DNA from 2 places in the Vogesella lacus genome. Region 2 is predicted to be linked to the other one. Evidence: riboswitches for the same ligand, from Rfam matches in the RefSeq annotation. Region 2 holds a riboswitch; the other holds the start of a gene.
What was found. Region 2 has a riboswitch for thiamine pyrophosphate ahead of ACZ9W6_RS04715 (thiamine ABC transporter substrate-binding protein). Riboswitches for the same ligand answer to the same signal wherever they lie in the genome.
Positions count from the first base shown of each region.

Region 1: linked by a shared signal. The riboswitch ahead of thiC (phosphomethylpyrimidine synthase ThiC) and the one ahead of ACZ9W6_RS04715 (thiamine ABC transporter substrate-binding protein) in region 2 are both predicted to bind thiamine pyrophosphate.

Region 1 covers NZ_CEETQT010000004.1:85,882-90,291, forward strand. The annotation lists gene ung (uracil-DNA glycosylase) at 1-265, opposite strand, end outside; gene ACZ9W6_RS06190 (rhodanese-like domain-containing protein) at 377-703, opposite strand; gene ACZ9W6_RS06195 (protein-L-isoaspartate O-methyltransferase family protein) at 707-1,366, opposite strand; TPP riboswitch at 1,498-1,635, shown strand; gene thiC (phosphomethylpyrimidine synthase ThiC) at 1,765-3,639, shown strand.
Region 2 covers NZ_CEETQT010000003.1:135,165-139,574, reverse strand. The annotation lists gene ACZ9W6_RS04720 (ABC transporter permease) at 1-1,315, opposite strand, end outside; gene ACZ9W6_RS04715 (thiamine ABC transporter substrate-binding protein) at 1,353-2,369, opposite strand; TPP riboswitch at 2,421-2,516, opposite strand; gene ACZ9W6_RS04710 (DUF1800 domain-containing protein) at 2,621-4,060, shown strand; gene ACZ9W6_RS04705 (DUF1501 domain-containing protein) at 4,071-4,410, shown strand, end outside.

The DNA of each region.
Region 1 (4,410 bases), on a different contig from region 2:
CCGGCGGCACGGAAAAGCTCAGGCCCATCGCCTCGCCGGCACCGTGATACGGGTCTTGCCCGAGAATCACCACGCGCACCTCGGCCGGCGACATCCGGCGCAGCGCATTGAAGATCAGCTCGCGTGGCGGATATAGCGTGGCGGTGCTGGCGGCGGCAGCGAGTTTGTTGTCGATGTCGGCCAGCCGCGCGGCGACGGCCGGCTGTTGCAGTACAGCCAGCCAGTCGGGGTGCAGGTTTTCGAGGGCAGGGGCGAGGTAGTTCATGATTAATCCGTTCGGGTTTGGCCGCGGTGGCAGGCAACTGCCTTTAAAGGTTGGCCGCAAAAAGCAAAAGCCGTTCCGGACGGAACGGCTTTCACTGGCCAGCAGCAAGGCTCAGTAGCGTGCCATGCTCGGCTCGACGTCATCGGCCCATGCCGCCACGCCGCCACGCAGGCTCAGTACTTCTTCGAAGCCGGCATTGCTGAGGAACAGGCCGCTCTGGAAGCTGCGCACACCGTGGTGGCAGATGGTGACAATCGGGCGGTCGTCCGGCAGCTCGTTGTGACGCAGCGGGATCAGGTGCATCGGCAGCTGTTGCGAGCCGGCGATGCGGCACAGCGCAAATTCCCAATCCTCGCGCACGTCGAGCAGGTACGGTTGTGGACGGCTGTCGTCAGCCAGCCAGGCAGCCAGCTCGGTAGCAGTGATTTCGCGGATCATGGCTTAGAAGCTGAAGCGCGAAGGTTCGATAGCGGCGGTCTCGCGCAGGCGCGGCACACAGGTATCGAAGGAAACGGCGTCGCTGTAGTCGTTTTCGGCCACGCGGGTGATGATGCGTGCGGTCATCACCGGGTTGTCGCCGGTGATGATGGCCAGACGGCCACCGATGGCCAGCTGGGCTTTCAGCGCTTCCGGTACCACCGGCAGCGAGCCGCCCACGCAGATCACGTCAAACGGGGCCTGGGCAGTGATGCCTTCGATGCCGTTGCCGACGCTGAGGGTAACGTTCTTGATACCGGCGGTTTTCAGGTTGGCCGCAGCGCGCTGGCTTTGCTCGGCGTCGAGGTCAACGCTGTAAACGTGGCTGCTGACGGCGGCCAGGAGGGCGGTCAGATAGCCGCTGCCGGTGCCGACTTCGAGTACCTTGTCGGTGGACTTGATTTGCAGGTCTTGTACCAGGCGGGCCTCGATTTTCGGCTCGAGCATCAGCTCGCCGTTTTCCAGCGGCAGCTGTACGTCGGCAAAGGCCAGTGCACGCTTGTCTTCGGTGACGAAGTCTTCGCGTTTCACGTGAAACAGCAGGTCAAGAATGGAGGTATCGAGCACATCCCAAGGGCGGATTTGCTGCTCGACCATATTGAAGCGGGCTTGTTCGAAATTCATGCGGAAACTCCGGCTAGAATGGCTAGACAATTTGAAGGGCGATTCTGCAAAGCAGCCTTGATGGCAAGCAGCTTTACGGAATGGCCAGTCAGTTGGCAACTTGCGATTATCCCACAATTACCGTACCTTCACAGCATCGCTAGGGGTCCTGCGCCGGATCGTGTGCCATTCGTGTCAAATACGCGAATGAAATAAATCGGCGCGGGTGAGAGTTACCCTTGGAACCTGACCCGGATAATACCGGCGTAGGGAAGCGTATCCTGCATCGGCCGTGTCTTGCTTTGTTAACAAAGCTTGCGGCCAACCTTGCAGCCGGGCATCCCGGGCCGCTCCTTGCGCCGTTTCATCGCTTTTGGAGAACCCGCCCGATGAACGCGCCTGTAAAACCGAACCAAGCCATGGTGGTCGATTCCGCCGCCATCCAGCCGCTACCGAATTCCCGCAAGATCTATGTCGAAGGCAGCCGTGCCGACATTCGCGTGCCGATGCGCGAGATCAGCCAGGCCGACACCCCGACCCAGTTTGGCGGCGAGCAAAACCCGCCGATCTACGTCTACGATTGCAGCGGCCCCTACACCGACCCGCAAGCGCAAATCGACATCCGCTCCGGCCTTGCGCCGCTGCGCGCGGCGTGGATTGCCGAACGTGACGACACCGAGCTGCTTGACGGTCTTTCCAGTGAATATGGCCGTGCGCGCGAAGCCGACCCGAAACTGGCCGACCTGCGCTTCAACCTCACGCGCCAGCCGCGCCGCGCCAAGCCTGGCTGTAATGTCAGCCAGATGCACTATGCGCGTCAGGGCATCATCACGCCGGAGATGGAGTACGTCGCCATCCGCGAAAACCTCAATCGCAAGGCCTATGTCGAGTCGCTCAAGGCCACTGGCAACAGCCGCCTGTTGGACTTGATGACCCGCCAGCACAAGGGCCACAGCTTTGGTGCCAATCTGCCGGAAGAAATCACGCCCGAGTTCGTGCGTGCCGAAATCGCCGCCGGTCGCGCCATCATCCCCAACAACATCAACCACCCCGAGTCCGAGCCGATGATCATCGGCCGCAACTTCCTGGTGAAGATCAACGGCAATATCGGTAACAGCGCCGTGACCTCGTCGATCTCCGAAGAAGTCGACAAGATGACCTGGGGCATCCGCTGGGGCGCGGACACCATCATGGACTTGTCCACCGGCAAGAACATTCACGAAACCCGCGAGTGGATTCTGCGCAATTCGCCGGTGCCGATCGGCACCGTGCCGATCTACCAGGCGCTGGAAAAGGTGAACGGCAAGGCCGAAGACCTGACCTGGGAAATCTTCAAGGACACGCTGATCGAGCAGGCCGAGCAGGGCGTCGATTACTTCACCATCCACGCCGGCGTGCTGTTGCGCTATGTACCGATGACCGCCAACCGCATGACCGGCATCGTGTCGCGCGGCGGCTCCATCATGGCCAAATGGTGTCTGGCGCATCATCAGGAAAACTTCCTCTACACCCACTTTGAGGAAATCTGCGAAATCATGAAGGCCTACGACGTGGCCTTCTCGCTCGGCGATGGCCTGCGCCCCGGCAGCGCGTGGGACGCCAACGACGACGCACAACTGGGCGAACTCAAGACCCTGGGCGAACTGACCCAGATCGCGTGGAAACACGATGTGCAGGTGATGATCGAAGGCCCCGGCCATGTGCCGATGCAACTCATCAAAGAGAACATGGACAAGGAGCTGGAGTGGTGCCACGAAGCGCCGTTCTACACTCTGGGGCCGCTGACCACCGACATCGCACCGGGTTACGACCACATCACCTCGGCTATCGGCGCGGCGCAAATCGGCTGGTACGGCACCGCCATGCTCTGCTACGTGACGCAGAAAGAGCACCTCGGCCTGCCGAACAAGAACGATGTGAAAGAAGGCATCATCACCTACAAACTGGCGGCCCACGCCGCCGATCTGGCCAAGGGTCACCCCGGCGCGCAGATCCGCGACAATGCGCTGTCGAAAGCGCGTTTCGAATTCCGCTGGGAAGACCAGTTCAACCTCGGCCTCGACCCGGACAAGGCGCGTGATTTCCACGACGAAACGCTGCCGAAAGACAGCGCCAAAGTGGCGCACTTCTGCTCGATGTGCGGCCCGCATTTCTGCTCGATGAAGATCACCCAGGACGTGCGCGAATTCGCCGCCAAACAGGGCGTGAGCGAGCAGGAAGCACTGCAAAAAGGCATGGAAGTGAAGGCTATCGAGTTTGTGAAGAGCGGCAGCAAGCTGTACGACAAGGTGTAAGCCGGTTTCGCTTCAAGTGAAACAGCAAGGTTGGCCGCAAGCTGCGAGGCTTTGCGGCCAACGTTGTTCTGGGGTTTGTATCCGCTGCGCGGATGATTGTTTTGATGCCGGTTCCGCCCGACGTGACGGGCAGGGGGCTTGCCGCCGCCCCCTTGCATCCCGGCTCGCCCGCCGCTGCTCGAAACCCCGAGCAATCAGCTGCACCATGGGCGCCGCCAAATTCATGGCTCGCTAACGGCTCGCCACTCGGACAAGCGGCGGCTTAAACCCCGTGGCACAGCAGCTTGCCCGGCTCGCGCTGACGGGCAAGGGTGGCGTCGCGCAGGGCTGGGCTTGCGGCCAACGTTGGTTTTGTCTCCGCTGTGCGGGGGCGGGTTTTGGATGCCGGTTTCTCCCAGTGTGACGGGCAGCGGTAGGAAGGGTTCGCCTTTGGCGATACCCGCGCCGCCCAGATTTTGGGATTGGCCGTGCATCGGCGGGCATGGCGGCCAAGCCGCTCTATCATCTGCGCGGTAAACGCTGGGCTTCGCAGGCTCAGCCCAGCCTACTAATGCCTGCTGATTGATTGCGGGCAACCTTGGCCGCAGGCACCGAAACTTCGATGAATACCCAGCGTGGTCGATCGCGGCCATGCTCCTTTTGCGGCGCGCTGGCAGGCAGTCGGCCGGCAAGGTTTTAAGCGGCCGCCTGTTTGAGTCGGGCGACGTTAGCGCCCGACGAGTCTGGCCGCGCCTTGCCGGTTGTCGGCTTGACGGGGTTTCGCGCTGCTTG
Region 2 (4,410 bases):
CCATGCCGCGGCGCAAGGCGGGGCGCAGCAGCGGCAGGGTAATGCGGCAGAAAACCTGCCAGCGCCCGGCCCCCAGCGTGCGTGCGGCCTGTGCCGGCAGCGGCGATTGAGCGGCCCGCGCCGCCGCCACCGCCTTGGCGACAAAGGGGTAAGCCAGCAAGGTATAAGCTGCCAATAGCAGCACAATGCTGGCCCCGTAAGACGGGTAAAGCAGCAAGAGGCCGAAGGCCAGACACACCGGCGATACCATGAAAGGCAGGAACAGCGCCGCACGCAAGCCACGACTGGCAGCCCCTGCCAGGCCATGCAGCACACCCAGCACGGTCGCGAAGCCCAGCGCCGCCAGCGAAAAACGCAGGGTGTTGCCCAGCGCCAGCATCACCTCTTCATCCGTCAGCCAGTGCCACGGATTGCTGTCGGCACGCACAGCCATTGCCAGCAGCGCCAGCAAGGGCGCCGCACTGCACAGCAACAGCAGCAACAGCGTGATACCCAGCTGCAAGCGTTGCGGCCAACCCTTGACGCGCTGGCGCAGGGTCGGCAGCTGTCGTTGCGGCCGGCTGCGCCGCTGCTCGATCGCCGCATACAGCCCGGCAGCCAGCGCACACACCAGCAACATCAGCAGCGACAGCAAGCCGGCATCGGCGAGATTCAGCTCGTAGGCGACCAGGCTGTAGATCTCGACCTCGACCGTGGCATAACGTTGGCCGCCAAGCAGCAGCACAAGGCCAAAGCCGGCAAAACAGTACAGAAACACCAGACACAGCGCTGACGCCAGCCACGGCGCGACCACCGGCCACTCGATGCGCCAGAACGCCTGCCAGCGACTGGCGCCCAGCGTGCGCGCGGCGGCCAACCTTGCCGCCGGCACCTGTTCGAGGCCATCCACGGCGGCGCGGATCAGCAGCGGCAGGTTGTAAAACAGATTGCCGTATAGCAATAGCCACGGCGTGTCCTGGCCATTCAGCCCGGTGATGCCCTTGGGGCCGAACAGCGCCAGCACGCCCATGCCGGCCACCAGCGTCGGCATCACGAAAGGCAGCATCAGGATGCGCAACAGCCACTCGCGGCCGGCAAACTGGTAACGCGCCAGCACCCAGGCCAGCGGCAGGCCCAGCAGCAACACCAGCGTGCAGGTCGCCAGCGCCTGGCCTAGCGACCACAGCAAACGCCATTGCAGATAATCATCGGCCAGCAAGGCCCAGTTGAAGGCCAGGCCCCCCTCGTACAGCAAGCGCCCCAGCGGCATGGCCACCAGCAACAGCAAGAACACGAGCGGCGGCAAGGCCAGCCAGGAAACGGAAATTCGGTGCATGGATGGACAAGGCCGGCTGCGCCGGCCTTGTTGCCTTTTACTTGACTTGCTTGATCACGACACGCTGCCAGCGGCTTACCCAGCCGGCAGTCTTGTCCTGCATGGATTTCAGATCAGGATTATTGAAGCTGGCCGGCTTCTGCGCGTGCTTGAACACCGGATCGTGCGCCACACCAGACACGGCCGGGTACATCCACATTTCGGTCTGCAGGCCTTTTTGTACCGGCTCGCTACGCAGGAAGTCGATAAAAGCCTGGGCGGCTTTCGGCTCCTTGCCGCCTTTCACTCGCGCCACACCTTCGACTTGCAGGAACACGCCGCCCTTCAGCAGCAGATTGGCCGTCGGCGAGACTTCCAGTTTTTCCTTACTGTAGAACACTTCTGCCGCCGGGCTGGTGGCGTAACTCACCACGATGGGACGGCTGCCGCCGTTGCGGCTGAAGTCGGTGTAATACGCTTCGCTCCAGCCCTTGGACACCTTCACGCCGTTATCACGCAGCTTTTCCCACCAGGCAAACGCGCCCTGCTCGCCCTTGCCGGCAATGGTTGCCAGCAGGAACGCCAGGCCCGGGCTGGAGGTGGCCGGGTTCTGCACCACCAGCAAGTCCTTGTAGGCTGGCTTGGTCAGATCATCCAGTGTCTTGGGCAAGGCCAGTTTCTGCTTTTCAAACCACGCCTTGTCGTAGTTGAGCGTCACATAGCCGTAGTCAATCGCCACCATGCCCGGCAGCACGGCCTCGGCCACAGCCTTGCCCACGCTGGTAGTGGTCGGCTCGATCACGCCGGCCGCATTGGCCTTGGCCACCAGGGTGTTGTCGATGCCGTACACCACATCGGCCACCGGATTGGCGCGGGTCAGGATCAGCTTGTTGAGCATCTCGCCCGCATCGCCGCCCTTGATGAAGGACAGCTTGATGCCAGACTGCTTTTCAAACTCGGCGATACGCTCTTTGGGCAGGCTGAAGGAGCTATGGGTAATCACGCGCAACTCTGCGGCCAACGTTGCAGCAGACAGGCCGGCCATGGCCAGCAACAAGACGGTTTTCTTGAACATCGACAGACATCCTTTTTTGGTCAATAAGGCCACCAAAAAGCGGGATAGGGGCAGGCTGCCCTCTCACGCTCCCTCCGCCGGCATTACCCGGATCAGGTGGTTGGGGTATCTCTCAGCCCGCTTGCGCAAGCACCCCCGGTGATGGAGCGGCGAGTATAGCGCGCTTCACACAATCTTTAATATTTTGCGCGGGCCGCTTCAGACAATTCGCGACTTTCCGGACTAAGATGCGGGGAAATCATGGAGACATCATGAAAAAAACCGCCCTGACTGCCCTTTTGCTTGGCTGCTTGCCCGCCCTGGCTCTCGCCCAGCCCATCGGCCCTGATGGTGCCCGCCTCTTGCTGCAACGCACCGGCTTTGGTGCCAGCCCGGCGCAAATCGCCCGCTTCGCCCCGCTGGAACGTACCGCCGCTGTTGATCGTGTGCTTGCCAAGATCAGCCGCGAGGCCACCACACCCACGCCTGAGTGGGCACAAAACCGTTTGCAACTGGCGCCACGCAAGGACATGAGCGAGGAAGAAAAAACCGCCATGCGCCGGCTTGAGCTCAAGCAAGGGCTGGAATTACGCAGCTGGTGGCTGCAGGAAATGGCTACTACGCCCAGCCCGGTCAGCGAGAAAATGACCCTGTTCTGGCACAACCATTTTGTCTCCGGCCAGAGCAAGGTAAAGCTGGCCGAGCTGATGTACCGGCAGAATGTGCTGCTGCGGCGCGAGGCGCTGGGCAATTTCGCCACGCTATTGCACGGCATTGCCAAAGACCCGGCGATGATGCGTTATCTCGACACCGCGGCCAACCGCAAGGGCCAGCCGAACGAGAACTTCGCGCGCGAGGTGATGGAACTGTTTACCCTGGGCGAAGGTCATTACAGCGAGCAGGACATCCGTGAGGCCGCTCGTGCCTTTACCGGCTGGGCGCTGGACCCGGCCAGCGGCGAATTCGTGACCCGCCCGCGCCAGCACGACAATGGCAGCAAGACCGTACTCGGTAAAACCGGCAATCTTGACGGCGACGACATCATCAATCTCCTGCTGGCCCAACCGCAAACCAGCCGCTTCATCACCGGCAAGTTGTGGCAATACCTGATCTCGCCGCAACCCGACGCGGCACAGGTCGAAAGCTTGGCCGTCAGGTTTGCGGCCAACTACGAAATCAAGCCGCTGGTTCGTTCGCTGCTGCTCAGCGAGGCCTTCTGGCAAAGTGCCGGCCAGCAGATCAAATCGTCCGTCGAGCTGACTGTCGGCAGCATCAACACCTTCGGCATTACCGTCGACAACTGGCAGAGCCTGGCGATGCTCAACCGCAGTCTGGGGCAAGATCTGTTCGACCCGCCCAATGTGCGCGGCTGGCCGGGTGGCAGCGCCTGGATCAACAGCGACAGCCTGCTGCTGCGCAAACAGTTTCTGGAGCGGCTGAGCAGACCGGCTGCCGGCAAGCGGCAAGAAATGCGCCAGGATCTGGCGCAAGCCGCCAGCCAAGGCATGAAGCCCGCCGACAAGATGGCAAGCCGCGGTCTCTACCAGCTGAGCCTCGATGCCCGCAGCTGGCAGCAACAAAACCCTTACCCGCCGGCTCAATGGCAAAACCTGCTGCTGGCCACGCCACCGGCCATGCCGCTGGCGGCCAACCTGGCCCCGGCGCAGCAAATCCGCGCCCTGCTGCTCGACCCGGCCTATCAGGTGCAATAAGGAAGCCATCATGCAAAGACGAAGCTTGCTCAAATCTCTCGCTGCCGGCCTGTTGACCGTACAACTGCCTGGCCTCGCCTATGCCGTGGCCGGCCCGCACGACTATCGCCGCCTGCTGATCCTAGTCGAACTCAAGGGCGGCAATGATGGCCTCAATACGGTGATTCCTTTTGCCAGCAGCGATTACTACCGCTTGCGGCCAACCTTGGCCATACCACGCGAGCAGGTGTTGCAACTGGACGAAAACACCGGCCTGCATCCGGCACTGGCGGCATTACTGCCCGTGTGGCAGGACAAGCAACTCGCTATCGTGCAGGGCGTCGGCTACCCGCAGCCGAATCTGTCGCACT